4 regions of the Paenibacillus sp. FSL E2-0151 genome follow, and region 3 is predicted to be linked to each of the others. Evidence: predicted binding sites of a transcription regulator. Region 3 holds the regulator's gene; each other region holds the start of a gene.
What was found. Region 3 encodes Rex, which represses fermentation and respiration genes when NADH is low (regulators of the CRP and FNR family bind a similar motif). Its sites were predicted from a motif close to TTGTGAAATATTTCACAA; they were not measured.
Positions count from the first base shown of each region.

Region 1 (7,845 bases), 660 kb from region 3:
GGCAAATGATATGACAGGTGACAAACAGTCATTTGGACATATTGGAGAAGGCGCATTGCTTCGTATTTTTGACCCGGGTATGTTCACCCATCGCGGAATGGTGGAATATGTTCAAGATACGGCTTCATCCAATCAGGTTAAAATGCAGTATTTCATCTCACCAGGTGGTACAGATGCAGGTCAAGTTCACCTGAGTGGCATTGGTGTACCATCAATAGTTGTTGGTATCTGCGCACGTTATATCCATACCTCTTCTTCCATCATTCATACGGATGACTACGATGCGGCCAAAGAACTGATCGTGAAACTGGTTAAAGGTCTGGATCGGACAACGATGAATACCATAATTAATAACGCGTAATAGCTGACAAGAGACCTCCTAACCATCGGGAGGTCTCTTTTTTATATTCACAACGATATCAGTTAGACACGTAGATTAATAGGCCGAACATTATAGGGAATTACACATAAGATACAATAACGGAAGATGAATTAAACACCAAGCAGCGGGGGACCTGTTATGGCAGTGAGAAGGAATGGAAAATCGAATAAAGGTTCAAAAAAAACAAATGCCGCAAACACCCTTCTCAATGGCAACCTTAAAGGAAGAAATCTGGAACTTATCGTTGCGGCATTACTGGTAAGTGGGAAGTTAAGAGTGGATGCGGTCACGTTGTTTCGAGAAGCTACATTGGTCGTTGAACTGGTCGGGCAGTATAAATCGCTACAAAATATTACACCATCGAATCAAGACAAACTGGTGCAATTCCTCGATGAGATCGGTGGTGATATGACGTTGAATGACGTTATACGGGCTTTCCAACAGAGAATCAATTCCTAAACGCCAAGAAATGAGGTTGAAGTGATGTCTGACTTTGACGGAAATGGGTTCGCTGAACTACTGATCATTGTCATTCTTGTTGTTTTATTTGTATTTGGTTCTTCCGATATTGACGACCTGACTGATTCTCCTTCTCAATCCTAAATTGGCTAGGTTATTACGATTTATTCATTATGAAATGCATACCTGTAAACGCCAGCCCACAATATGCGGGCTGGCGTTTTTGGATGGCTATAGAAATAGCGGTGAGAATGCAATCCAGGCCAAAATAAGAGTAAGCACAATGCAGACATTCTCTACAACGGCCCCACGCTTGGTCCCTGTACTCATCAGATTCACCCGTATGCGCCACTTGAGCGGTGGTAACGGACGAATACCCCGATTGGTTAGTGAATCGGCCAATAGATGCATCGCATATGCCGTGCCTCCCGCTACCCAGATCTCCGGGCCCTGCTGCTGGGTCGTGCTGTACAACAAGCCCGCCCATATTGCGGTTCCGTACAGGGTATGTGTCAGCCCCCTATGAGTCAGTGTGGTGCAGAGCATTAACAAACTGCCTGCAATCAAGTTCCACGGTGCGAACGCGTGACCATAGAAAACCAGCCCAAGTCCAATCGCAAACATCAACACTTTGCGAAGCGAACGCGAAGGCAGGAATGACACGAGCACAATGAGGATCGCAAGCAACAGGTTCCATGGTTTGGCATGAACATAGAAGTACACAAATACAGCTGTGGGCAACAGAATCGTCTGTAACAACCTGATCAGACTGTTAGGCAAGGCTCTGGATACCAGCAGCGAATTTGGCTCATCAATGTCAGGCAATAACGAACCAATCAGAGCAACCGTAACTGCTGGCGCGGTCACTGGCATACCGGCCAACTGCAGAACAGAAAGCGACACGCCTGTCCCGATAATAAGGTGGGATCTTCCCATCATGATGCAAAAACGTCCTTTCGAAGAAATCGGGAACAATACGGCCCAGTTCCGATTTTACAACGAAAACAAAATAAGAACAATAGTTCGCATTTCTTATTTGTATGAAAATAAATATAACTTTCTGTGATGGGGCTCACATTAATATATTTATGACTCTTTTATCTTTATTAGTGAATTAAATCACATAAACTGTCGTCAACCACTTGTATAATTTCAAATATAAACCACTAAAATTTTGAGTAATGTACAGCGTCTATTCAAGGAGGCATACACACATGAACGGAAAAAAAGAGAACCTCATTATCATTGGTAACGGTATGGCAGGAATCAGTACCGTTGAGCAAATTTTAAAATTAACTACGCGATTTGATATTACCGTTTTTGGCACAGAGCCCTATCCTAACTACAACCGCATTATGTTGTCTTATGTACTGGAAGGAAGCAAAACACTGGACGATATCGTACTGAACGACCTTCACTGGTATGAAGATTACGGCATTACATTGCACACAGGCACAACGGTTACACGAATCGATGCCGAGACACACGAAGTTGTGACTGAAGATGGAACTCGCGTTCCTTATGACAAAATCATCATTGCGACTGGCTCCAACTCCTTCATTCTCCCTGTGCCAGGACATGACAAAGAGGGTGTTGTCGGTTTCCGTGATATCGCCGATTGTAATGTCATGCTGGAAGCTGCTAAGCAGTATAAACGAGCGGCCGTTATCGGGGGCGGACTGCTAGGCCTTGAAGCTGCCAAAGGATTGGTACAACTTGGCATGGAAGTTACTGTAGTGCATCTGATGGAAGATCTGATGGAGCGTCAGCTTGATCCACAAGCTTCAGCCATGTTGAAGGCAGAACTCGAACGTCAGGGTATCCGGTTCAAGATGGGTGCGCAGACTTCCGAACTACTGGGCGGCGAACGCGTTGAAGGGATACGTTTTGCAGATGATACGGTTCTGAATGTTGATTTTGTGGTCATGGCTGTAGGCATTAAACCCAATACGGCTGTAGCCCGCGAAAGCGGTATGGAAGTGAACCGGGGTATTGTCGTGAATGACTATATGCAGACTTCCCTTGAGAATGTGTATTCGGTTGGGGAATGTACAGAGCACCGCGGCGTATGTTACGGCCTCGTTGCCCCATTGTTCGAGCAAGGCATGATTCTCGCGAAACATATCTGCGGTGTGGAGACCGCTCCTTATGAAGGTTCAGTTGTATCCACGAAATTGAAAATTTCGGGTGTAGATGTCTTTTCAACTGGTGAATTCATCGACAGCCCAGAGCACACCGTTATTTCGCACAAAGATGACTGGAAACGGACTTACAAAAAAATTCTGCTTCGTGATAATAAAATGGTCGGCGCTGTTCTCTTCGGTGACATTACGGATTCTGCCGAATTGCAGAAACTGATTAAAAATCAAACCGAAATGACCGAGGAATTGTATGGTTCACTCATGGGTACAGGCTGCGGCGGTCATAAGAAAGCAACCTCTGTTGAAACGATGCCCGAGGACGAGATCGTCTGTGGATGTAACGGGGTAACCAAAGGAGCCATTGTTGATGTAATTACAAACCAGGGCCTTACCACTGTTGATGAAATCAAAGCCTGTACCGGTGCAACACGCTCTTGCGGTGGGTGTAAACCGGTTGTGGAACAGATTCTGCAATATGTACTTGGAGACAGTTTCAGTACTGGAGCCAAACAGGGCATCTGCGGATGTACTTCCATGGGTCGAGATGAAATCGTAGCCGAGATTCGTGAAAAAGGATTACAAACGACCAAAGAGGTCATGAATGTACTGGGTTGGAGTCAACCTGAAGGTTGTTCCAAATGTCGTCCGGCGATCAACTATTACCTTGGCATGATTGCACCAGACACACACGAAGATGAGAAAGAATCCCGTTTTGTTAACGAACGGATGAATGCGAATATTCAAAAAGATGGAACGTATACGGTTGTACCTCGGATGTATGGCGGGGTGACTACACCAGCGGACCTCAAACGTATCGCTGACGTTTCAGTCAAATATGATGTGAAAGCAGTCAAAGTGACTGGGGGTCAGCGTCTCGACTTGATTGGTGTTAAAAAAGAAGATCTGACCAAAGTCTGGGCAGAACTGGATATGCCTTCAGGTTATGCATACGCCAAATCGCTGCGTACAGTCAAAACATGTGTCGGCTCCCAATTCTGCCGATTCGGTACACAGGATTCCATGGCCATGGGCGCTCGCATTGAACGTAAATTCGAACGTCTGGATCTGCCAGCCAAGTTTAAATATGCTGTCAACGGTTGTCCGCGGAACTGTGCAGAGGCATGTACAAAAGATATTGGTATCGTAGGTAACGACGGCGGCTGGGAGATCTTTATCGGTGGTAACGGCGGTATTAAAGCAAGACTTGCTGATTCCCTGTGCAAAGTGAAAACGGATGAAGAGTTGATTGAACTGTGCGGAGCCATCATGCAATATTACCGCGAGACAGGTAACTATCTGGAACGGACTTCCGAGTGGGTGGAACGCATGGGTCTGGAGCATATTCGTTGGGTTGTTGTGGATAACCTGGAGGAACGTAAAGCGTTGATGCAGCGGATTGAATTTGCACTTGAGCATGTTGAAGAACCTTGGCAAAAAGCGATTCGCAATGAAGAAGGCCAAAGTAAAATGTTCCATGGAATTGAAGTATCGGCTCGCCCATAAGTAAGCTCGCAAGATAATACTGCCGGAATGTTAAATATAGATAAGGAGTGGTTTAAGATGACGACAAAACAATCAGGCACCTACTTCCCTGCCGGAGTAGTTGAAGAATTCCTGCCACGAATCGGAAGAGTAGTCGAGATTAAGGACCATCAGCTTGCTGTCTTTCGTGCATCGGATGGTACCATCTTCGCTGCGGATAATCACAACCCCCACCCTAAGGGTGGGCCGCTGGCTGAAGGGATCGTGTCCGGGCATTATCTGTACGATCCGCTGTATGATTGGAAAATCGACCTGACTACCGGTCTTGTGCAAGCACCGGACAACGGTCAAGTACAGATGTATCCGGTGAAGGTAGAGAACGGCCAGGTCTGGATTGAAATATAGCTCCATTGAAACGTTCAAAGATTGATGCAAAATAATGGGGGAAACCGTGATGTATACACCAAGTGTTGAGGGAATTATTGAAGCTGCGGTTAAAAAACGGGATCAAATGAACGCAAGCCTGTCACGATATATGGTTGCTGCCTTGATGGCTGGTGCCTATGTAGGGCTTGGCATCGTTTTGATCTTCAGTATTGGTGCTCCGCTCCTTGCGGCACAGTCACCACTGCAAACCATGTTGATGGGCATGTCCTTCGGACTCGCGCTCACGCTGGTTATCTTTGCCGGATCGGAACTGTTTACAGGTAACAATATGTTCTTTACCATGAGTACACTGGCAGGCCGAACCACAGTGAACGAAACGCTGAAGAACTGGGGGCTCGTCTTTGTTGGTAACCTGCTCGGCGCAATTCTATTAAGTCTACTTATAGTCGGTAGCGGTCTATTCAAAACGGCCACACCGGAACATCTGTTATTCGTTGTCTCTGCCAAAAAGATGGCGGCGCCCGTGTCTGAGTTGTTCTTCCGCGGCATTCTCTGTAACTGGCTCGTCTGTCTGGCGATCTGGATGGCTGCTCGCTCCAAAGAAGATATCGCCAAACTTGTTCTTATCTGGTGGTGTCTGTACGCATTTATCGCAAGTGGTTATGAGCACAGTGTTGCCAATATGACTTTGCTGTCTTTATCCTGGTTGCTGCCAAACCACCCGGGTACAATCACGATGGCAGGCTGGTTCCATAACATGATTCCGGTAACGCTTGGTAATATTATCGGCGGTGCCCTCTTTGTTGGAATGGCGTACTGGTATACTTCTCCGGTACGAAAAAAATCATAATTCTTGATTCAACTGCACTTATGTAGCCTAGAGCACAACATCTACACACACTGAAGCCACGATGGATGCCGAACTCACGTTCAGTCACACATCGTGGCTTTTTATTGTTTGTCGATAAGCTGCTACTCTCTCGTACGTTTCCCTTTCATCCTCTCGTCCTTCTATAGAGAATTAAAACTTCATTTTACCTTCGTCGCTATCCGCATTAATCCACAGTTGACATAATTGGCGTATAGTCGATGGATACTCACACTTATACTCAACCAGCAAAGGATGAACGCTTATATGGGAATTCACACATACTTCAGGTCACTGAATGATCTTGAACGTATTATTCGTACACCTGGCAAATTCAAATTCGAAGAACATAGCGTATCCGCTCATTCCTGGAAAGTGGTACAGTACGCCAAAACGCTCGCAGATATTGAGGAGCAACATGGAACTACAATAGATTGGAAGAAGTTATACGAAATTACGAGCAGTCATGATTATGGCGAAATCTTCATCGGTGATATTAAAACACCCGTCAAACATTATTCACTGGAACTGCGTTCGATGCTGCAAAAGGTGGAAGAAGGCATGGTTGAACATTTTATTAATGAAAATATTCCTGAAGAGTTCCAGCCTATTTTCCGCAGACAGCTGCGTGAGGGCAAAGACCAATCGGTTGAAGGACTGATTCTCGAAGTCGCAGACAAGATGGATCAAGTATATGAAGCCTTTGCTGAGCTCCAACGTGGCAATACGGAGAAGGAATTTATCGTTATGTACCGTTATGCCTTGGTCAAAATCAAAAATATCGACCTCCACTGTGTGCAGTATTTCCTGGAACAGATTCTCCCCGACATGATCGAAGAAGGTATCCGCTCCCCGTTTGATATTCGCAAAATAACCGAAGAAGCTCTGGCCCAGTAATCAGCTCAAGTCAACATGGTGCTCATCATCCATGGACAGGGCTTTTTTTCGTTCCTGCAATTGCAGTCGGTACTCGCTAGGGTACATGCCCGTTTTGTTTTTGAAGATCCGGCTGAAATAGTGGGAATCACTATACCCTACCGCTCCACCAATAGTCTTGATATCCATATTCTCGTGCGTGACGAGCATGCGTTTTGCTTCATTAATCCGCAGACCTGTCATATATTTTAGCGGAGTCTCACCCGTTACTTTCTTAAAACACTTCCCCAGATAGTCCACACTAAAATGCATCTGTCCCGCCATGTCCTGGAGTGTAATCTCATGCATGTAATTCTGCTTCAAATACAACTTAACGGCCTCTGCGATATCCTCCGGCTTCATCTGCTCATCCAGCACGGCACTGACATGCGCAAGCGAATCCCCAGCGCTCCCAAGCTTCAATTCCATCGCATCCAGCAGTGTCCGAAGCTGTTCTTCCGATAATGGTTTGAGCAGATAATCCTCCACCTTGTAACTGATCGCCTGCCGTGCATATTCGAATTCATGATAACCACTCAGAATGACAATTTTCACATGCGGATAGGCAAAGTACAGATGTTTGGCGAGTTCCAATCCATTCATTACCGGCATCTGTATATCAGTTACAACCAGATCAGGTACGGAATGTTCGATCAGCTGTAACGCTTCCTGACCGTTCCTCGCCTCACCGATCACCTCGAACCGGGTGCCCAGTTCCCTGAATTTGCGTGAGACATTCCGGCGAATCAGGGCTTCATCTTCCACAATAATCGTTCTATATTTGATTGTCATGGGTTCAGTCATGCTCCTTTCGAATGGAACCACCTATGGTAATCTGGACACCGCCGGAAGGCTTGTTCGTAATCTGCATGTGGGCTGCCGTGCCATACCATAATTTCAATCGGACCCATATATTTTTGAGTCCCATGCCGTTGATTTCGAGGTCAGGCATACGCTCCCACTCCTGTGACTGTTCGATGTAATGCATGATCTTGGCAAGTGCCTCGGGTTCCATGCCAGGTCCGTTGTCTTCCACGTGGATCTGCCAGGTCTGCTGTACCGCATCCATATCTCCAGTAATATTCAGTTTCCATGGAGGGGTATCACCCAGTCCATATTTCATGGCATTTTCGAGTAGTGGTTGTACCATCAGCATCGGAACCTGGATATACTTCATCTCTTCCGGAATATGAAACTCGTAGTGCAGATCA
Region 1 is NZ_CP150308.1:4,994,663-5,002,507, forward strand. It holds gene MHI55_RS22470 (M42 family metallopeptidase) at 1-361, shown strand, start outside; gene MHI55_RS22475 (hypothetical protein) at 521-841, shown strand; gene MHI55_RS22480 (metal-dependent hydrolase) at 1,073-1,780, opposite strand; gene nirB (nitrite reductase large subunit NirB) at 2,056-4,485, shown strand; gene nirD (nitrite reductase small subunit NirD) at 4,543-4,869, shown strand; gene MHI55_RS22495 (formate/nitrite transporter family protein) at 4,919-5,701, shown strand; gene MHI55_RS22500 (YfbR-like 5'-deoxynucleotidase) at 5,987-6,616, shown strand; gene MHI55_RS22505 (response regulator) at 6,617-7,426, opposite strand; gene MHI55_RS22510 (histidine kinase) at 7,431-7,845, opposite strand, start outside.
Region 1: the regulator Rex is predicted to act here: its motif matches at 1,949-1,966, upstream of nirB (nitrite reductase large subunit NirB).

Region 2 (7,845 bases), 230 kb from region 3:
ATACAATCACAGTGGCTGTAGATGGCAGTACGTTTTTGCCTGATGCAACAAAGTCCATTAAGCGAGATTTTAGTGAGGGTTTGACACTCAAAAAAGCATTACTCAATAGCGGACTGGTTGATTTTACGGCAGATGGCAAGCGGATTCAATCCGTGGGTGAAGTTTCTCTGGATTCTTCGCTGAGCTGGGCTGTCAAATTAAACGGCAAGGATATTGAACAGGAAGATTGGGACATGGAGCTTCATGCCAAAGATGAAGTGATCATTTACGTGAAAGCCGCTGACAGTGGGGGGGATGGCGTTGCATATCAGACAACGTTACTCAAGGTTAGCGGTGGAAACATTATGCCAACCCTTAATCGTCAATATGCCGGCGTCTACGTTCAAGAGTGCACAGTTCGCGATGTGTTGAAGTCCAGCGGCATTGTAAGAATGTCGGAGAACAACAAATTTGTCGTCTCGGTCGAGAATGTCACGCCTCGTATGAATGAGCGGTGGGTCATTATGGTGAATGACAAAGAATTAATGGAAAATGGTCTGGACATGAAATTGAATCCACGTGATGCGGTAAAGCTCGAATTAACCAATGCATCCTAAGTATACCAAGAAGCCCAATCTCTTTTTAGAGAACTGGGCTTTTTTTCATTAAATATATAAACAAGATCCGATCAGCATAGTCAAATATTAAATACGACAGATCTCGTTCGGGCAAAGCTCACAGTGACAGATTCCTTGCAGCATCTTCAGATCTTTGATGACAATCATTCCATTGTCATATTCAATCCCATCTTTCTTACGCAGGTCGCTTAACATGCGGTTTACACTTTCACGAGTGGCTCCAATCATATTGGACAGGTCCGTGTGGGTAATTTTTTTGTGAATAATGACATGCTCTCCATGAGGCTCACCATACGAATTCGACAACCGAATGAGGGTGGAGCAAAGTGCACCCGGTTTGCCATATAACATGAGATCCCGGAATTTGGTCTGTGTCAACCGGTGGTGGATGCCCATCCATTTCATAAAATCGATCGCGAAGTCACAATGCTGGCAGATTAACATTTCCAGGTCTTTATGTTCCAGTACACCGATCTCACTGTCCTCCAATACTTCCGCTGAGAAGCTGTGTTTAGAGCCAAAGAAGGGATCAGCCTGCCCAATCATATCACCGGATTGATACATGTACATGATCAGTTCCTTGCCTTCATCCGTGGATTTGGTGATCTGGGCACGGCCCCGTTTCATATAATAAAGTTTGTCAGAGATGTCGCCTTCCCAGTACAGATGTGTACCTTCCGGATAGGTTCTATCTTTCATGGTAACCAGCAGATGGTTGAAATTTGCTTCCGAGAAACAGTTAGTATTACCGCGCGTTTCCAGTACAGTTGTTAGTTCTCTCATAAGTCTATCTCCCCTTTATGTCCATCGGACGACCTTCTGTAGTAAGCAGTAGCCTCCGAGGTTCGCCGCAAACCGTTGCCGTCCTGATCAGGGTCATCTCGGCCGGGAGGAAGGACGGTACAAATTGCGGTGGTTCAATTTTTAAGTTCAGTATATACCTAATCTTACCGTTTGAGGGGGAAGGAAAGGGGGCAAAAATGACGAAATTTCAAACATTGTGATAAAATTCACTTTTGATGGAGAGGATGAATTTTACAGCCCTATATTTTAAATAGGAAGTGAAAATGGTCGTATGAAGGACACTACAAAACTTAAATTAAATTTGTTATACTTTGTGAAAAAAATCACATAATTAAGTTTATTGTCATGTTACGATGTGAATGTAAACGAGAGAGACAAACTAATACGAACCTTTAGGAGGATGAGGGAGATGGCTGTAAAGAACGAAGTCGCCCCAGCAAAAGAACCGACAGCAGGTCAGTATATTCAAACGTTAATCGACAAAGCGAATAAAGCACACGCCGCATTCATGAAAATGGACCAGAAGCAGATTGACCGGATTGTGCAAGCAATGGCGCTTGCGGGTCTGGATAAACACATGATGCTCGCCAAGATGGCCGTAGAAGAAACAGGCCGCGGAGTATATGAGGATAAAATCACCAAAAATATATTTGCAACAGAATATGTGTACCACAGTATCAAGTACGATAAAACCGTAGGTGTGATTGAAGATAACGAGTATGAAAGCTTCCAGAAAATTGCGGAGCCGGTCGGCATCATCATGGGTATTACACCAGTTACCAACCCAACATCAACGACGATGTTTAAAGCATTGATTTCCATCAAGACGCGTAACCCAATCATCTTTGGCTTCCACCCATCTGCACAGAATTGTAGCCGGGAAGCTGCCAAAATCCTGCTGGAAGCGGCTGTGAAACATGGTGCACCAGCAGATTGTATCCAGTGGATTGATGATCCTTCCATGGATCGTACAAACGAACTGATGAATCACAATGATGTGGCTCTCATTCTGGCAACAGGCGGATCAGGCATGGTACGTGCAGCGTACAGCTGTGGTAAACCTGCACTGGGCGTAGGACCGGGTAACGTACCTTGCTTTATCGAGAAAAGCGCGGATATCAATCAGGCAGTAACGGATTTGATCCTGTCCAAGTCTTTCGATAACGGCATGATCTGTGCTTCTGAACAAGCGGTCATCATTGAAGAACCGATCTTTGATCAAGTGAAGAAAAAAATGATCGCAAATGGCTGTTACTTTGTTAACAAAGATGAAGCAGTAAAATTGACAGCAGGTGCGATTAATGCCGAGAAATGTGCGGTGAATCCGGCGATTGTTGGTCAATCTGCGGTGAGCATTGCGAAATTGTGCGGTATTGAAGTTCCAGCAGGCACCAAAATTCTTGTGGCCGAGATTGAAGGGGTAGGTACTAAATTCCCATTGTCGGCTGAGAAATTAAGCCCGGTACTGGCTTGTTACAAAGTTAAAACGGCAGCAGAGGGAATTGAACGTGCAGCAGAAGTGGTTGCATTTGGCGGCATGGGTCACTCCTCGGTTATCCACTCCACAAATGAAGAAGTGATTGGCAAATTCGCAGATCGTCTGCAAACCGGACGGATTATTGTGAACTCACCATCCACACACGGTGCCATTGGGGATATCTACAACACAAACATGCCTTCATTGACACTGGGATGCGGATCATACGGACGTAACTCGACTTCTTCCAACGTAACCGCTGTGAACTTAATCAATGTGAAAAGGGTGGCTCGCCGTACCGTGAATATGCAATGGTTCAAAGTGCCGAACAAAGTCTACTTCGAAAAAGGGGCAACGCAGTATCTTGCCAAAATGCCTGACATCACACGTGTGGCCATTATTACGGATGCTATGATGGTGAAGCTTGGATATGTTGAAAAGGTAGAACACTATCTGCGTCAACGCCAAATGCCAGTAGCGATCGAAGTGTTCTCCGATGTTGAGCCAGATCCATCCACAACAACGGTAGATCGCGGAACCGAAATGATGCGCCGCTTCCAACCAGACTGCATTATCGCACTTGGCGGTGGATCACCGATGGATGCTGCCAAAGCCATGTGGTTGTTCTATGAATACCCAGACACGGACTTCAACGACCTGAAACAAAAATTCATGGATATCCGCAAACGGATCTACAAATATCCACGTCTCGGCGTAAAAGCCAAATTTGTAGCGATCCCAACCACATCGGGTACAGGTTCTGAAGTGACATCGTTCGCGGTTATCACAGATAAAAATCAAGGTAACACCAAATATCCATTGGCCGACTATGAGCTGACACCAGACGTAGCGATTGTCGATCCGGAGTTCGTATACTCCCTGCCTAAAACGGCTGTAGCGGATACAGGGATGGACGTACTGACGCATGCGATTGAAGCTTATGTGTCTGTAATGGCAAATGATTACACGGATGGACTTGCGATCAAAGCAATCCAACTGGTATTCCAATACCTGGAGCAATCGGCACTGCAAGGAGATAAACTGGCACGTGAGAAAATGCATAATGCTTCAACGATTGCTGGTATGGCATTTGCCAACGCATTCCTGGGCATTAACCACAGTTTGGCGCACAAATGGGGCGGTCAGTATCACACCGCACACGGACGCACCAATGCCATTCTGATGCCGCACGTCATTCGTTACAACGCAAAAAAACCGACCAAATTTGCATCGTTCCCGAAATATTCGCACTTTGTAGCGGATGAGCGGTATGCCGAAATTGCCCGCATCTTGGGATTGCCTGCTCGTACGACAGAAGAAGGGGTAACCAGTCTCATCAATGCCATTCGCAAACTGAACAAAACATTGGGTATTGAAGAATCGTTCCAGGAAATCGGATTTGATGCCAAAGACTTTGAAGCACATGTCGATTATCTGGCTGACCGTGCCTTCGAAGACCAATGTACAACTGCCAATCCGAAGTTGCCGCTGGTAACTGAACTGGCTGATGTATACCGCAACGCTTTCTACGGAAAGTTTGAATAATAAATCTAGAACGAAGCGTGCCTTACGGCAAGAAGATCAGGGTTCCCCGAGAGGGGAGCCCCGATTGCCGTCTTTCACACAATAACGAGTGGGCAGAAAAACAGAAGAGTGAAGCCTCTGTTTTTCAGGAGTATTTTAAGATTTGGTTTGCTCCGAGCATAGAGGAGCAAAAGGGTTCTAGAGAGGTTACACGGAATCCGTGACGTGGCTGTTTGAGCCAGATGTTCACACAATAACGGAGTGGGCAGAAAAACAGAAGAGCGAGCATCTGTTTTTCAGGAGTATTCTAAGATTTGGTTTGCTCCGAGCATAGAGGAGCAAAAGGGTTCTAGAGAGGTTACACGGAATCCGTGACGTGGCTGTTTGAGCCAGATGTTCACACATTAACGGAGTGGGCAGAAAAACAGAAGAGCGAGCATCTGTTTTTCAGGATTTTTTCTAAGATTTGATTTGCTCCGAGCGTAGAGGAGCAAAAGGGTTCTATAGAGGTTACACGGAATCCGTGATGTGGCTGTTTGAGCCAGATGTTCACACAATAACGGAGTGGGCAGAAAAAACTGAAGAAGCGGAGCGTTCGCCTTTATCCCCGGATTTTCCCCTTTGAAATATAAAATTGAAAAAATCCGGGGATAACAGCGAGCGGAAGTTGTTCTGCCCGCGCAGTGGCTAAGTGTGAATTTACAGGGGTCAATGGGACACAGCGCAGGTGGAGTGAGTTAGTTCACTGGCTTTGTGACAAAAATCACAGATGATGAAAGCCCCAAGTCGTATACTGAAAATGTAAGAAAAACATTCATCCCGCGGTTCCGGTTCCCAAGTAGAGAGAACATGTTCCGGTTTATGTGAAACAATTCACATTAATCGCGGCTCTGGGCACACAATGCTACGAATGAAGCAAGATGTTATGTGTCCAGAAATCCAAATTAGTGGAGGGATTACGATGTCGGTGATTGAAAAAGATGTCAAACAACAAACAGGCTGGAGAAACTTTACCAAAGGAACATGGACCAAATCCGTAGATGTGAATGATTTTCTGGCACACAACTTGTCTCCGTATTACGGTGACGAAGCATTTCTCGCAGGTGCAACCCAGAATACCAAAGAATTGTGGGAGATCGTATCTGATCTGACCAAAAAAGAACGGGATAACGGCGGTGTCCTTGACGTTGACGTGAACACACCAGGTACTATTATTTCTCACCAACCCGGTTATCTGGATCAATCCAAAGAGCAGATTGTCGGCGTTCAGACCGATGCTCCGTTCAAACGTTCCATTCAACCAACAGGCGGAATTCGCATGATGATTGACGCATGTGAGGCATATGGCTTTGAAATGCCACAGGGCGTCATTGATATATTTACAAACATTCGCAAAACACATAACCAAGGTGTATTCGATGCTTATACTTCCGACATGCGTGCAGCGCGTAAAGCAGGAATTATTACAGGTCTGCCAGATGCTTACGGCCGTGGCCGGATCATCGGTGACTATCGTCGTGTAGCTTTGTACGGGGTAGACTTCCTGATTCGTAACAAAAAAGGCGAACTGAATGCACTCGAAGTTGATGTTATTGATGAAGATGTCATTCGTCTGCGGGAAGAATTGTCTGAACAGATTCGTGCATTGCAAGAATTGAAACAATTGGGCGATATGCACGGGTTCGATATTTCCTTGCCAGCGACAACAGCAAAAGAAGCATTCCAATGGTTGTACTTCGGTTATCTGGCTGCGATCAAAGAACAGAACGGTGCTGCGATGTCACTCGGACGTGTATCTTCTTTCCTGGATATCTACATTGAACGTGACCTGCAAGAAGGGATTTTGTCCGAAGAACAGGCTCAGGAATTGGTTGACCATTTCGTAATGAAACTGCGGATCGTCAAATTCCTGCGTACACCGGATTACAACGAACTGTTCAGTGGAGATCCAACATGGGTGACTGAGTCCATCGGTGGTATGTCCGTGAATGGCGAAACACGTGTAACCAAAAACAGTTTCCGTTTCCTGCATACACTGCACAACTTGGGTCCTGCACCAGAACCAAACTTGACTGTTCTCTGGTCAACGAAACTTCCAGAAGCTTTCAAAGATTATTGCAGCAAAGTATCCATTGAAACAAGTTCAATTCAGTATGAGAATGATGATCTGATGCGTCCGATCTACGGTGACGATTACGGTATTGCTTGCTGTGTGTCGGCTATGAAGATCGGGAAACAAATGCAATTCTTCGGCGCTCGTGCCAACCTGGCAAAAGCTCTCCTGTATGCGATCAACGGTGGTCGTGACGAGAAATCCGGAGCACAAGTTGGACCTGAGTATCCTGCCATTACTAGCGAAGTGCTGGATTACAATGAGGTTATGAAACGCTTCAAACCAATGATGGAGTGGCTGGCTAAGCTGTATATGAACACCCTCAACGTCATTCACTACATGCACGATAAATACAGCTATGAGCGTATCGAAATGGCATTACATGACCGTGACATTGTACGTACGATGGCTTGTGGTATCGCTGGTCTCTCGGTTACAGCAGATTCACTGAGTGCAATCAAATATGCCAAAGTAAAACCAATTCGTAACGAACAAGGCATCGCTGTTGATTTCGAAATCGAAGGAGACTTCCCTTGTTACGGTAACAATGAAGACAGCGTAGACAGCATTGCTGTTGAACTGGTCGAGAACTTCATGGGCATGATTCGCAAGCACAAAGCTTACCGTAACGCAGTTCCAACACAATCCGTTCTGACGATCACTTCCAACGTGGTATATGGTAAGAAAACAGGGACTACACCGGATGGTCGTAAAGCAGGTGAACCATTTGCTCCAGGTGCAAACCCAATGCATGGTCGTGACAAAAAAGGTGCACTGGCATCCCTTGGCTCGGTAGCCAAATTGCCTTATGAACACAGTCTTGACGGGATTTCCAATACCTTCTCCATCGTGCCAAAAGCATTGGGTAAAGAGGAGACTACACGTAAATCCAATCTGACTGCGATGATGGATGGTTACTTCGGTCAAAACGCTCATCACCTGAACGTTAACGTATTTGATCGTCAGCAATTGATTGATGCGATGGATCACCCGGAAAGCTATCCACAACTGACTATACGGGTATCCGGATATGCCGTTAACTTCATTAAATTGACTCGTGAACAACAGTTGGATGTCATCAACCGTACGTTCCATGGCTCGATGTAAGTAATTTGCTAGTAGAAGACCGCTAGAGCAAGATATTCCAAATCATATTAAACGCACAGCGGATGCGGATACAGAAAGGAAGAGGCAGCATGGTTAACGGACATATTCATTCACTCGAAACTTTCGGGACGGTTGACGGCCCAGGCATCCGCTTTGTGCTTTTTATGCAAGGATGTCTACTCAAATGTCAGTATTGCCACAAC
Region 2 is NZ_CP150308.1:4,567,688-4,575,532, reverse strand. It holds gene MHI55_RS20655 (hypothetical protein) at 1-596, shown strand, start outside; gene MHI55_RS20650 (Crp/Fnr family transcriptional regulator) at 684-1,400, opposite strand; gene adhE (bifunctional acetaldehyde-CoA/alcohol dehydrogenase) at 1,831-4,443, shown strand; gene pflB (formate C-acetyltransferase) at 5,384-7,642, shown strand; gene pflA (pyruvate formate-lyase-activating protein) at 7,732-7,845, shown strand, end outside.
Region 2: the regulator Rex is predicted to act here: its motif matches at 5,284-5,301, upstream of pflB (formate C-acetyltransferase).

Region 3 (7,845 bases):
GACCACCCTCACGTTTCCCCCCGATGACATCGATTTCATCGATAAAGATAATAGCGTTTTCCTTATTTTCCTTGGTGGCACGGGTTCTCGCGTCCTTGAACAAATCCCGAATTCTGCTGGCACCCACACCAACATACATTTCCACGAACTCACTACCCGATGCTGCTACAAAAATAGAATCGGTGTAATGGGCAGCAGCCTTGGCCATCAACGTTTTCCCTGTCCCTGGAGGGCCCGTCAGCAAGATCCCTTTTAACGGGCGAATCCCGAACTTCCGGATTTCTTCATGTTTGATCAGAAAGTCAAGCGCTTCACGCAATTCCTGCTTAGCACTGTCTTGTCCGCCAATTTCTTCAAAAGTAAGCTTGGAAGGTCCTTTTTTCTTCCGTTTACGTTCCTGTGCAGCGCCTACTGTAATCCCGCCACGCATTTGCATCATGAACAGCAAAGCTCCGACAAGCACTGCTGCAATCAGGATCGGAACAATATTAACACCAGTAAAAGCAAGGAAAATAATCAATACGGGAAAAAATCCGATGGCAACTTCTTTTGTCCACTTAGGCATTAGGCCACACTCCTATCTGACCGGGCACACGCGGCAGAATAATAAACTTGCTGGCATCTCCGTCTCTGAGACTGACATATACATTGTTGTCATCCATCGCTGTATTTACCTTAATTCCATTCGTCGCCATCTTGGACAACGTTGGTGTAATCTCGGTGTATTGCTTGTTCTCCATCGCCTGAGCTACGGTGAACATCGCATCCCCCCACCAACTTTCCAGTGCTTCACTGGAATGATCCACAACATCCAACTTTAGTGAGCGTGTTCCAATCAGGGTCTGTCCTTCTTTGTGAATATATTGTACCAGTCTGCCCAAATCAACATCAGGTTGCAGATCCAGTTTCAATTGTACGTCATTGCGGTTAATAGTTAATTGAACGTCATTGACTCCATCGTACTGGGTTACCATTTTTTCAATCGGATTCTGCACAGCCACCTGACGATATACAAACCAACCTCCAAACAACACTACGGCTGAAATGACGGCAGTTAAAGCAATAGGCAATACTTTTAGCTTCAAGTGAATTACCCCTCCCAGAATTTGGCCCAACCTACTGGCTTATTGGTATATACGAATATGTGCACATTGACTCCTGCGATAATTTTGACAGGTTTATTTGTTTTGAATGTAACTTTGAGTACATATCTGAGTATATCACATCGTATATACAATTTCGAAGGCGAAAATATGAATAAATTATTAATTTTAACTATTTAAATCAAATATGTTTACAGACAACACAAAGAACCGGTTCAGCCGGATATCCGTCTGCCGGTTCTTTCATTTCTTTAATTCTCTAGTTATCTCACTCTATCTTGTTCTAGCTGTTCGGGAGTGTGTAGACCAGGTCCACCTGTTCTCCGTTGCTAAAACGATAAAAGCGATAGTGGTTATGCGTACCGTCTTTATAATACACTTGCCACACATATATTCCATTCACAACTCCGGGCATGATTCGTTTAATCTCACCGGCAGGAACTTCAGAACTGAAGCGATTGCGTATCTGCGCTTCGGACATGCCATTCTGCAGCAGCTCACTGTGTACAGCGTTTGCACCCTTAACCGGTTGATTGTTTGCGTCGAACTTAACCCAGACCATAACATCCTGGTTATCCTTGTTTTTGCCGATCAGGGTCCAGTAGATGTTGTCAGAGCCTTCTTTGTCTCCCCAGATGTACTTACGCAATTCATCATAGGATGTAATGCCCAGTTGCTCCTGTGCCGCTTGTATGGCGAGCGCTTCTTCCTTGCGTTGGTCCTGCGTGACATGAACGTAATAACGCTGAAGTCCAAACAGAATCAGAACCAGTGCAAGCAGCGAAATCCATATCCACTTCTTTTTTTTCTTCAAAAGCCGAACTTCCTTTCCCTATGATGCTGTCCTGCAATTAACGAGCAAGCAGACCATCAAATGCCAATTGAGACTCACGCAAAATGCGTTCTTCATCCAGCGTCAGACATTCGCCATGTTTCACTACTTGTTTTCCATCCACCCATACGTGTTCAACATCTTTGGCAGAAGCCGAGTAGATCGTATGTGAGATCAGGTCTGTATGTGGATAGAAATGTGCCTGTTCAATGTTAAGGGCGATAAAATCAGCCTTCATGCCAACCTGAAGTGCTCCGGTATTATTCAAGAAGATGGATTTGGCACCGTATGACGTTCCGAGTAATAACGCTTCGCCTGCTGGCACTGCCGTCGGGTCACCAGATACACCTTTGTGAATCAATGCAGCCAGTCTCATTTCCTCGAACATATCCAGGTTGTTGTTACTTGCTGGACCGTCTGTTCCGAGTGACACGGTAACTCCTGCTTTCAGCAACGCAGGTATCCGCGCAACACCGGAAGCGAGTTTCAGGTTACTTCCCGGGTTATGGGATACAGCCACATCATGACGGGCCAGAATCTCAATCTCTTCGTCATTCAGATGCACCGCATGTGCAACCAGGGATGGACGAGAGAAAAAGCCCAGTTTCTCCAGATGTGCCACAGGACGCAGTCCATAATCAGCCACGTTCTGCTCGACTTCACGAAGCGTTTCCGACATATGTGTATGAAGGGGAAGGTTTAGGTCGTTCGCGACCTGCACAAGCTTCTCTATGTAGTCAGGAGGGCATGTATATGGTGCATGTGGCGAGATTACGGTTGTAATGCGACCATCTGCCTGTCCATTCCACTCACGTGCAAACGCAGCCGACTCCTCCAGCTTCCGCAGTTGCTCTTCTTCCGAGCACAGTCCAATTACACCACGTGCCAGTGCTGCTCTAACGCCGGATTGCTCCACAACTTTGGCAACTTGATCCATGTGATCGTACATGTCCAGGAACGCTGTAGTTCCCCCTTTCAACATTTCAAGCACCGATAGCGAAGTTCCCCAATATACATCTTCTGAAGTCATTTTCGCTTCCATCGGCCACATTTTTTCCTGCAACCATACTTGCAATGCAAGATCGTCTCCGTGCCCTCTGAGCAACGACATCGCTGCATGACCATGCGTATTGATCAGACCCGGCAGGAAGAACAGTCCTTTTCCATCCACTTTGGTACAATTTTTGTCTTCATCCGGCAATGCCTCACCAATATGCACAATCTTGTCATTCTCAACAACCATGTATCCGTGGACCACGTTCCATGTTGTGCCGCCTTCATTAACGGCAAATTTGCCGTTGTGAATTACCCATCTATTTGTTGTCATCTTCCTCGTCGTCCTTTCCAGTCTCCAAGTAATAGGCCAAACTAAGCAGATCCGTTGTAAAGTCAGCATGGTGAATGCGGATATGCGGCGGTGTTTTTAGAATGGTTGGTGCAAAATTAAGGATCGCTTCAATTCCTGATTCAATAAGCTGATCGGCTACATTTTGGGCTTCCGTATCCGGAACCGTGATAATTCCGATGCGAATATTTTCCGTTTTAACCGCTTCCGTCAATTCATCCATTGGTTTTACCGTCAAACTGTTGATTTGACTACCTATCTTCGGTCCATATGCATCAAATACAGCAACAATCTTCATGTTGTCTTTCAGATATGCGTTGTAGTTGGACAAGGCTTGACCGAGGTTACCCGCGCCTACCAGAGCCACATTAATTTGCTGATCGATTTTGAGAATGTGACGAATTTTTTCGATCAGATAGGATACATCATACCCGATCCCTTTACGACCAAAATCACCGAAGTAAGCCAGGTCTTTACGAATTTGGGCCGGATTCAGATCCAGCCTCTGTCCAAGCTCTTGAGAAGAAACAGTAGCCACCTCACGCTGATGCAACTCGTTCAAATAACGCAAGTATACAGGCAGACGTCGTACCACCGCTTCCGAAATTTTATCCGATTTCATTCTTGCTCCCCCTTACCAAGGCCACGATAAAATAATAGATGAAAAGATGAGCATTCTGTATAAAACTCAAAGATAAACGTGACATTTTATACAGAATGCTCCTTGTAATTTGGGTTATAAGTTCTTACGTGCAACTGCTTTAATCGGATACGGAAATATCTAATAAAGTTTAACGCCAAACGATAGTGTCATGCAATGATATAACGAACAAAACAACCATTATTTTTGTTCATTAGCAGGTTTTTCCAACCACTCGGTGATTCGTGGAACCATTTGCTCCGTGAGCATATGCTCCATTTTGGGACCAGGTAATGAATACAAAAAGAATTTACCATAATACGCTTCAATCACCCGTGTATCATAAACAATGACAATTCCTCTGTCCTTTGCTGTACGCACCAATCGGCCAAATCCCTGTTTGAAACGAATGACCGCTTGTGGCACGGACAGTTTCATGAACGGATTTTTCTTCTGTTCCTGAAGCAACTCACTCTTGGCTTCCACCAACGGATGATTCGGTGGCTGGAAAGGCAGTCGAACAATAGCGAGACAGGTTAGGGCCTCTCCCGGGATATCTACACCCTCCCAGAAGCTGCTTGTGCCCAGAAGTACCGTTGCTTTGGCATCTTGGAACCTGCGAGTCAATTTGGAACGACTTCCACTGTCAACGCCTTGCCCAAGCAACGAGATGTCGTTGCCAGACAGTGCCTCCTTCAGCGGATCATAGACCTGTCGCAACATCTTGTATGAAGTAAACAGAACCATCATGCGTCCACGCGTAGCAATTGCCGTCTCTGCAAGTGATTGCACCAGCATATTAACAAAGTGCGCATCACCCACACTTCCCTTCACACTCGGGAAATCACGCGGAATCACCAGAAGTGCCTGATCGCGATAGTTGAAAGGTGATGGCAACATCGACGTTAACAGCTGATTGTTCTCGGCAGCTTCCTGCAAGCCAAGCTGTTCAATCATGAACTGGAATGACTTATCTACCGAAAGCGTAGCCGATGTAAGCACAACACTTTTCTTTTTATCAAAAAATAAATCCTTAAGTTGTGCACTCACATCTACAGGTACGGCATACAGCTGGAGAGATTTGCTGCGGAATTGGCCGCTGGCTTCCATCCAGTACACCGTTTTGGCGTCATCCATACGCATGAAGAAACGTAGATTCTCCTTCAATGTGGTCAGATCTTTCAGCAGTCCTGTAATGTCCGTGATCAGACTATCCGATTGATAATCATCCTGATCCTCTTTCACTTCAAGCAGCAATTTGTCCCCTTTGCGAACCAAATCACCCAGAGTCACATAGATCTGGTTCTCCAGATCCTGCAACTCCTGCCATTTTGCAGGTTTCTGAGATGCTTTCAGACGCAGTGAAAATTGCCCCGTCTCTCCCGGTGAAGCATCACTTCGTTCAGGCAACAGACCAAACAAGGCATCGCTCATACGATCCCACAGCTCCTTAACTTCAAGAGCGAGCGGGAACATCTGATCCACCATGGAGCCCCATTGCACCGAATTTTCATGCCCGGATAACTGCGAACGAAGCATAGGCAGCTGTCCATTACGACTGTCTTTAAATAGGCGGGTCAGTGTATGAACCAAGGTGAAATATTTCATATGCATTCCAAGATGTTTACCAGCGACATCCTCCAGATGATGTGCCTCATCGATCACAAGACTCTCATAGGCTGGCAGCAGCTGATGCGCGGCTTTCACATCCGTAAATAATTTGGAGTGATTGGTGATTACGATATCAGACAACCCTGCTTCATGTTTGGCACGATGGTAGAAGCATTTACGGAACCATGGACAGGATCTTCCCAGACATGATTCGGATTCGCTCTGTACGGTCTCCCAGAAGTCCCCTCCGCGTCCGCTAAGGTTAAGTTCCTCATCATCTCCGGTTTCGGTCTGCGTAAGCCAGACGATCATCTGAGCAGCTGTGAAATAATCCTCTTTCGGTGTGGCGAATTCACGTTTATTGATTTTGTGTTCAAATTTGCGCAGGCACAGGTAATGTCCACGTCCTTTGAATACAGCAGCCTTAAACGGGAACGGAACCACTTGAGTCAGCATCGGAATGTCCCGCTCTCTCAATTGCTCCTGCAGATTGATCGTATGCGTGCTAACCATAACTTTCTGTTCTTGCTTCACACTTTCGTAAATAGCAGGCAACAGATACCCTAGAGATTTACCGGTACCCGTTCCAGCTTCGATCAAGAGATGTTTCTCTTCATCCAGGGCTTGCCTTACACTGCTGAACATCTGAGTCTGCGCTTCACGCTCTTCGTAATGATCCAGTGTATCCTTCAGATTCTCCCGAACCTGGTCCATAAACTGTTCGAAGCTTACACCATCGAGGGGGTTAGCCTCCCGCTCATCGCGTGGTGCACCAATATCGGTCCAATCACTTACATTAAGAGCAAGCTGACGATAATAGGTATGTCCGTCCAGATCCTGAATCGGCTCTGCTTCCTTCTCACTGCGCATCCCGTCCAAGAACCAGCCCAAGTCACTGTCTTCTGGTGCAAACAGGTCACTGAGGCGCTGAATCGTTATGAGCGGTAATTCCTTTAACTCATCCAGACATTTGAGTAGCACATAGGCTGTCGCCAGTGCATCACTGTCTGCCTGGTGAGGGCGATCATGTTGAAATCCAAATTCGGAAGACACATAACCGAGTTGATAAGAACCCAGTGATGGGAATGTGATCTTCAGAAAATCAATCGTGTCCAAAATGCGGCCAGTGAACGGCAAATAACCGCAACGGTCAAGAGCATTCTGCAAAAAGTGAAAATCAAAAGCGACGTTGTGTCCAACAAGCACCACATCATTAAGCAGCGGAACCATCTCCATCATCATCTCTTCGAGTGAAGGAGCGTCCGCCACATCTGCATCGGTAATACCCGTCAACCCCGAAATAAACGGGGGAATCGGTACACCAGGGTTCACATAAGAACTATATATTTGAGTTATGCTGTAGTCATGATCTATGATGGCAAGTCCGGCCTGTATAATCTCACCGTCGGACTGCGTGCCGGTTGTTTCGAAATCCAATACGGCAAATTTCATTGCAATGTACGGTCCCTTCCATTCCAGTCTATGTTACAGCATAGCAAAAAAAAGGGGATTTGAAAATTAACTGACAAAAAAGCGGTGTCCCCGCCGCTATGCCAAAGGAGGGAACACCGTTTTTTTGTCGCCGAATTCCCGCTTAATGAAGGGTCGTCAGCTGATTAGCATATTGCAATTTTCCCCTGTTCAACCTGCAAGCTTCCATGTTGTACAGTGGTTCGGTCAATGTCGGGTCATACTGAAGGGCCTGTGCAAAGAGTGAACATGCAGCTTCGGGATTCGCAAGCTTGACTTGAATACAGCCCAGGGCGTTACACACAAGCCCTTTCAAGCGAGGTGAACCTTTAAGGTACATGATCTGCTGTAAATGTGTTCCGGCTTCCGCCATTTGTTCCAGATTCAGATACGCCAGCGCCAGGTAAAAACGAGTTAATGCACTCTCCGGATGGTCGGTCACAACCCGGGAGAATTGCATGATCGCCTGCGGATACATCTGTAATTTGAAATAACCCTGACCTCGACTGAAACATTCCAGATGGAGTTCAGGCAGAGCGGTAACAGCTTCCTGTTCCGGTTCAAGGGAAGCAGGCTTATCCATCTCTCGCTCCCTCACCTGGCTCATCTTTTCTTCAAACATCAGCCATTCATCCAGCATTCCGTCACTCATCCGCTTAAGCAAGTTCCACTTTTGCAGCAATTCTTGTTTGTTCAGGCCTTCAGCGGAAGGATAGCTCTTGATAATTTCATCTAACATGTCGTTCATTTCTGCGAAAACATGCTGGAACATCGATGCATCCCCACCCTTGAAAAAATGGATTAGTGCAGTGACCTGTACTCATTTTTTGCTTCAAGGGCCGAT
Region 3 is NZ_CP150308.1:4,338,966-4,346,810, forward strand. It holds gene MHI55_RS19500 (AAA family ATPase) at 1-565, opposite strand, end outside; gene MHI55_RS19505 (hypothetical protein) at 558-1,085, opposite strand; gene MHI55_RS19510 (DUF5590 domain-containing protein) at 1,387-1,917, opposite strand; gene MHI55_RS19515 (amidohydrolase) at 1,955-3,262, opposite strand; gene MHI55_RS19520 (redox-sensing transcriptional repressor Rex) at 3,249-3,902, opposite strand; gene dinG (ATP-dependent DNA helicase DinG) at 4,122-6,983, opposite strand; gene MHI55_RS19530 (tetratricopeptide repeat protein) at 7,126-7,749, opposite strand.

Region 4 (7,845 bases), 2.8 Mb from region 3:
TAACCTGCCAACCGAAATTACATCCACACCACTCTCTGCAATACCACGAATGGTCTGAAGAGACACGTTACCGGATGCTTCAACCTTCACATGAGGAGCCTGTTCACGAATAAGTTCAACCGCTTCACGCATCCGCTCTGGATGCATGTTATCCAGCATAATGATATCTGCCCCGGCTTGCAAGGCTTCTCTCACCTGCTCCAGATTTTCAGTCTCCACTTCAATCGTCATCGTATGTGGGATAACGGTTCGCGCACGCTGTACCGCCTCGGTGATTCCGCCTGCACCCTTGATGTGGTTATCCTTAATCATAACGGCATCGTACAGTCCAAATCGATGATTCGCTCCGCCACCCACGCGCACCGCGTATTTCTCAAGTAGTCGGTGGCCCGGCGTTGTCTTACGTGTATCCACGAGCCTGGTCTCAAGACCATCCAGCACATCCACGTAGGCACGCGTACGCGTAGCTATTCCGGACATACGTTGCAGCAAGTTAAGTGCCAGTCGTTCCCCCGTAAGCAGTGAATGTGTACTTCCCTCTACCTCGGCCAAAATCGTGCCATGGGTGACCTGGTCTCCGTCTGTTACCTTCGGTGTAAATACAAGATCAGGATCAACGACTTGAAATACAAGTTCAGCTACGATCATGCCTGCAATAATACCATTGTCTTTGGCGTGTATAATGGCCTTGGATTGGTTGCCTGCCGGGATCGTCACACTTGTTGTAACGTCACCTGCACCAACATCTTCACGAAGCCAGTTTTTGATCGATTCGATAAGCCCTTCATTATATCCATTCAGTATCATGACATCAATTCCTCCACAATCGCTTGTTCTCGCTGTTGCAGACTATGCTTCTGCCACACGATATCATCACGCGCCGGGAAATCCTCACGATAGTGAGCCCCCCGACTCTCCTCGCGGTGTAATGCTCCGCTAGTAACTAACCAGGCACAAGTCAGAAGGTTGGCATACTCCAGTTCTTCCTTTTGGGTAAGTGTCTGATCAAAAAATTGCAATTCCTGTTGCAGCTTGTCCATGGCCTTATGCAGGTTCTCACCGTTCCGGCGCAAGCCGACCTGACGAACCATCATTTTCTGTAATCGTAAACGTCTTTCGGATACCGGCTTTTGCTCTTCCGTGATCTTATTGACCTTGTTATTCATGTCCACAGATGAATGCGCAGCCCCTCTTACTTGTAATAAACCAAGCGGAGGGAGAGATTGAATACGATCAACAATTCTCCGCCCAAATACAATCGCTTCTGATAAAGAATTGCTTGCCAGGCGGTTGGCTCCATGCACTCCTGTAGAAGACACCTCGCCACAAGCAAATAATCGGGAGATGCTGCTCTCTCCACTTAAATCCGTTTTCACTCCACCCATCATGTAATGGGCAGCAGGTGCAACGGGAATCCAGTCCGTTGTCATGTCTAATCCATAACGCATACAAGTCTCATATATGGTAGGGAACCGATGCTTGATCATCTCTGGCTGTTCATGTGTAATGTCCAAGTACACAAAGGTACTGTTGGTGGACTCCATCTCACTAACAATCGCTCGTGCCACGATATCTCGTGGGGCCAGTTCAAGCTGGGCATGATAACGATCCATGAAGCGCTCACCCTTCACATTGCGCAAATATGCTCCTTCGCCGCGTACGGCTTCTGACACAAGGAAACGCGGGGCCCCAGGGTAACATAGAGAGGTGGGGTGGAATTGGATAAATTCCATGTCACGAACAATAGCCCCAGCCCGGTAAGCCATGGCTACACCATCGGCAGTAGCTACATCCGGATTCGTCGTGTATCGGTACAGTTGTCCTGCCCCACCAGAACAAAGAACGGTTGCCTGTGCCTTCACGAACACTTGCGATCCGTCATCCTTCTGAACCAGAGCGCCAATGCATTCCCCTCGATCTCGATCCGTAATCAGGTCAACAACAAAATGCTCATCCCAAACTTCAATCCCGGGATGCTCATTCACTTCAACAGCAAGCGCACGTACAATCTCATATCCTGTTGCATCTCCGTTGGCATGCAAAATACGGCGGTGGCTATGCGCACCTTCCTGCGTCAACGCCAACTCGCCGTTCTCCAGATCAAATAAAGTACCCAAACGAATCAGTTCCTTCACTCCGTCCGGCCCCTCATTCACCAATACCTCTACCGCTTCGGAGCGGCATAAGCCCGCTCCTGCTACAAGTGTATCCTGCAAGTGGTAAGCAGGTGAATCATCCTCAGCAATAACCGCAGCGATGCCTCCCTGCGCATATCTGGTGTTACTTTCAAGTAATGACTTCTTCGTGATCATTAATACACGTTGTTGTCCACTTGCCTTAATGGCAGTAAACAAACCAGCAATCCCTGAGCCTATAACCAGTACATCCGTCTCTACCATGGGTAGCGCAGACAGATCAAAATCAACTAAATATTGCGGTATCATGTTATTCACCTGTCTTGGAGCAAGAGTAGCGCATCCTACTTTACCAACAACATGCGCTCTAGTGATTCTCTGGCTTTGTCGGCAACGGCCGGTGGCACGTAGATTTGCGGCTTCATCGTTTCCAGGCATTTCACCAGTTTCTTCAAGTTGTTCACCTTCATGTTGGGACATACGAGGAACTTGGTAGCAAAGTGGAACTGTTTATCCGGACTATCCAGACGAAGCTGATATCCTGTACCATCTTCGGTACCTACGATAAATTCCTTCGCTGATGAATTTTTGCAATACTCCAGAATAGCTGTTGTGCTGCCTACAAAATCACCCATTTCTACAACCTCAGGGCGACACTCTGGATGGACAACAAACTCCGCATTGGGATGCTTGGCTCTCATCTCCACCACATCTTTGACTGTAAGCATATCGTGAGTGTTGCAGTAGCCTTCCCAGATAATCATTTTCTTGTCTGTATGCTGCTGCACATAATGTCCCAGGTTTTTATCCGGTACCCAGATAATTTCGTCGGAATCCACCGATTGAATAACCCGGACTGCGTTCGCCGATGTACAACAGATGTCAGTCTCTGCTTTGATCTCAGCCGAGGAATTGATATACGTAACCACCTTGGCATTAGGATGTTGTGCTTTCAATTTGCGTAGTCCATCCACATTCACCATATCTGCCATTGGGCAGCCCGCACGTTCGTCCGGGATAATAACTGTTTTATTTGGCGCAAGAATTTTAGCGCTTTCACCCATAAAATGAACACCACAGAAAACGATCACATCCGCATCTGTCTGTGCTGCCTTCTGGGCTAACAGAAACGAATCTCCACGGAAGTCGGCAACCTCCTGTACTTCGTCACGTTGATAATAATGGGCAAGAATAATGGCATTACGTTCCTTCTTCAACACCATAAGCCGCTCACGCAGCTCGCGGTTCATCTCAGCCTTGCGCTCTAAAGCCAGAGCTTCCACCTGTGATCCTCTCCTTTATCGGGACAGCGTCATGCGCTGTTTCGTGGGCTAACCTAAGTCGTTATCTTCGCTTGAGAAACGAATCACAAGCGGTTTAACAACTAATTTACACAACGTTCACGACTCTGTCAATAAATGAAAAAGGCCCGGGACAGCGCTGTAACCACCTGTTTGCTAACTGGTTCGCCATCTAACTCCCGTTTATCTTTATCTATCCTCTTTTAAAATAATGGATAAAAAAAGAGAGCCTCGAGGGCTCTCTTGATTTCACCTGCTATCATAGCCAGATGTATTGTGTATTAAGACGTTGGCTTAGTTCCGCCATCATCCGGGTTATTGTTATTACCCTTTTCCAGATTCGGAGCTTCGTTTGGAATATCTCCGGCTGGTGGCTCAGGCGTTTCATCTTTACCTTGAATACGAACACGCACATCACCGATGGTGTCGATGATTGGCTCTCCGCCTTCAGTTGGTGTGCCTTCACCATCATTGTCATTCTCTGCTTTTGGAGTCAAAGAACCTGTTTCGATCAATTGCTTGATCTGATCCATTTCCAAAGTCTCAACCTCAAGCAAAGTTTGAGCGATCAGGTGCATCTCTTTTGAATGTTTAACAAGCAAGTCCTTACACTTCTCATAACAGTCATTGATAAAGCGTTGCATTTCCTGATCAATCTCGTAAGCAATGGAATCCGAGTAATTCTGTTCATGACCGATATCCCGACCAAGGAATACCTGTCCTTGTGAACTTCCGAATTGCATAGGTCCCAATTTCTCACTCATACCGTATTCCATAACCATGCTGCGAACAATACCTGTCGCTTGCTGGAAGTCACTGTATGCACCAGTACCAATTTCTCCGATGAACAATTCTTCAGCTACACGACCCCCGAGAAGTCCGGTTACTTTATCCAGCAATTCCTGCTTGGTAACCAGCATACGGTCTTCTTTTGGCAACATGATTACATATCCACCCGCACGTCCGCGCGGAATAATGGTCACTTTATGTACCATATCAGCATGTTCGAGGAAGTATCCAACAATGGTATGACCTGCTTCGTGATAAGCAACGATTCGTTTCTCGCGATCACTGATGACACGGCTTTTCTTCTCCGTACCAACGATGACACGGTCAATCGCTTCGTCAACTTCCTTCATGGAAATATCTTTACGGTTACGACGCGCTGCAAGCAATGCCGCTTCGTTCAAGAGATTCTCCAAATCCGCACCAGAGAAACCTGTTGTACGCTTCGCGATAATATCCATCTTCACATCTTTGGTCAGTGGTTTATTACGGGAATGTACTTTCAGGACAGCTTCACGACCTCTTACATCAGGGCGGTCAACCGTAATTTGACGGTCAAAACGTCCTGGACGCAGCAAGGCAGGGTCCAAAATATCTGCACGGTTCGTTGCGGCAATGATGATAATACCTTCATTAACTCCGAATCCGTCCATCTCAACGAGCAACTGGTTGAGTGTCTGTTCACGTTCATCGTGACCACCACCGAGACCAGCACCACGCTGACGTCCTACAGCATCAATCTCATCGATAAAGATGATACATGGGGCATTTTTCTTCGCATTTTCAAACAAATCACGAACACGTGATGCACCGACACCGACAAACATTTCCACGAAGTCGGAACCTGAAATAGTGAAGAATGGTACACCCGCTTCACCGGCTACGGCACGAGCGAGCAATGTTTTACCGGTACCTGGAGGCCCTACGAGCAATACGCCCTTAGGAATCCGCGCACCTACTGCTGCGAATTTACGAGGGTCCTTGAGGAAGTCTACAACCTCAACAAGTTCCTGTTTCTCTTCGTCAGCACCCGCAACATCTTCAAATGTAACCCGCTTCTTCTCTTCGTTGTAGAGACGAGCACGGCTTTTACCAAAGTTCATTACTTTACCGCCGCCGCCTTGAGCCTGATTAAACAGGAAGAAGAACAGCAGGAACATAATGATCAAAGGAATAAAGGAAGTCAGCAACGTCAACCAGATGCTGTCACCTTTCATTGGCTCCTGATGATATTGGAAATTGTTAGTTTCACTTGCAGCTACAAGCTCACTAATTGCCTCATCCGTAGGAGGAATATACGTTGAGAAATTTTCTGATTTGGCGCCATCAGGTGCCTTCTTGTATTGACCGGTCACGAGATACGTTTGACCGTTGAATTGAACCGTCAATTCAGAGACATTGTTGGCTTTGATCGCTGCACGCAACTGATCATATCTAGGATTATCGGTGGCTTCGCCGCCATTGCTGACGAACTGGACTATCCCCACCACAACTAAAAAAAGAATCAAATAAAAACCAGAATTCCGGATGAACCGATTCATCCCCTACCTCCTCTCGAGACACTTTAATTATTTTAACATAGCCCGACATGGCTTCTCAACAGAAGCCAAGAACAGCTCAAGGCTTGGGTCGGGCAGGATATTAGCTACTATAGACTTCCGGCTTCAAAATCCCGATATAGGGCAGGTTCCGGTACTTCTCCGCAAAATCCAAACCGTAACCAACGATGAACGCGTCAGGAATGTCAAAGCCTGTGTAATGAGCTTCCAACTCAACTTTACGGCCTGAAGGCTTGTCGAACAGCGTAACCACTCGCACCGACTCGGCACCGCGGTTTTCTAGCAGTTCAATCAGATAGCTGAGTGTAAGTCCGCTGTCGATAATATCTTCGACAATCAGAACTTCCCGTCCTTCTACGGATACATCCAGATCCTTAATGATTTTGACAACACCTGATGACTTGGTGGAAGCGCCGTAACTGGATACCGCCATAAAATCCATTTCAACAGGTACCGTTATGTTTTTAACCAAATCAGCCATAAATATAAACGCACCCTTGAGCACACAAATGACCAAAGGATTGCGATTTGCATATTCGGCACTTAGTGTTGCGCCTAATTCCTTGACTTTACTCTGAATTTCTTCTTCACTGATCAATACTTCCTGAATGTCGTTCTGCAACTGTGCGAACCTCCTAAGTTATACTATGAAAGCCTTACCTGAACCATAACCACTACCCCTGAATCGCTGAATCGCCTACAGTCATGTACAGGATTGCGGAAGTGCCCTCCCTGACAGGAGCCACACTGGACCGTCGAACACCCGGTAACCAGATGATATGACCTGCTCCATCACATACCACAGGAATACGTGGACGGACAGATGGGGGGATTTTCTCATCGATGAAAATATTTTTCACCTTTTTGCTTCCGTTTAATCCCATCACTTTCATGGTATCTCCAGGTAACCGTGAACGCACAACCAGCGGCATAAGCAGTTGATCCGCATCAAACGCGGCTTGATCCGCCGATTCCGGTACATGATAGTCCTCGGGACTCACCGTCATCAACCGAATATACCGGTTAATTGGGGTGAGTGAAAGCTCATAAGTTCCACTCCATTGCGCAAGACGGTACTCGTAAGATTGATCCTGTACGTCCGTCCGTATGCCAAAAGAAATCAGATTATACTCCCGAGTGCAGGCGAGTGTCTGTCCTATATCCAGGCTCCAGGTCGTCACATGGGTCTCTATGACCTTGCGCCGAATGGTTTCTATACGGGTAAAGTCGACAAAATCACTGTCCAAAGGCAGATAATTCAATATTAGTTTAATCAACCTTCGTTGTAAAGCGACATGTAACTTCAAGAAGGAAGGCACCTCAAAGGTTTGCCTTCCGCCGTTCACCTGCACTAGACACCTGTATGTGTCATATGCACTCTGCTCCATGAAATCGTCTTCATCACCCACAATTTCGGCAAGCCGATTCAATGACGGCGTGAGTTGTCCATTATACTGCCCCAAAAAAGGAAGCACATCCAAGCGAATGGCATTACGCCGATATTTACGCAGGGCGTTGCTCTCATCATTGAAATACATAAAACCCTGGGTAATACAAGCTTCTACAAGGTCTGTCTTGTTTATACGAAGGCATGGACGAATAAGTTCCACATTTTTTTCTCGTCTTTTAAACTTCATTCCTGAGAGTCCCGACAAGCCGGTTCCACGAAGCAAATGAAGCATGACCGTCTCCGCCTGATCATCGGCATGATGTGCCAAAGCGATGCTTGCCGCATTATATTTGGAAGCCACTTCGTGCAAAAAGGCATATCGCTTGTTGCGGGCTGCTTCCTGTGGTCCTTGACCCGTAAGCTCCATATATGAAGGTACATCGGCCTTGGTCCATTCAAATGTAATACCAAGCTGTTGTGCCAGTTCCATCATTTTCTCCGCTTCATCATCAGATTCACTCCGGAAGCCATGATGCACGTGGGCACAGATCAATTCAAGTGGCACATGCCGCTTGCTGATCTCGTGCATGATATGCAAAAAAGCCACCGAGTCCGGCCCGCCCGATACTGCGACGACAATCCGATCCCCGGGAACCCATAACTGATGCTCTTCC
Region 4 is NZ_CP150308.1:61,984-69,828, reverse strand. It holds gene nadC (carboxylating nicotinate-nucleotide diphosphorylase) at 1-807, opposite strand, end outside; gene nadB (L-aspartate oxidase) at 804-2,444, opposite strand; gene nadA (quinolinate synthase NadA) at 2,480-3,418, opposite strand; gene ftsH (ATP-dependent zinc metalloprotease FtsH) at 3,718-5,763, opposite strand; gene hpt (hypoxanthine phosphoribosyltransferase) at 5,864-6,403, opposite strand; gene tilS (tRNA lysidine(34) synthetase TilS) at 6,456-7,845, opposite strand, start outside.
Region 4: the regulator Rex is predicted to act here: its motif matches at 3,490-3,507, upstream of nadA (quinolinate synthase NadA).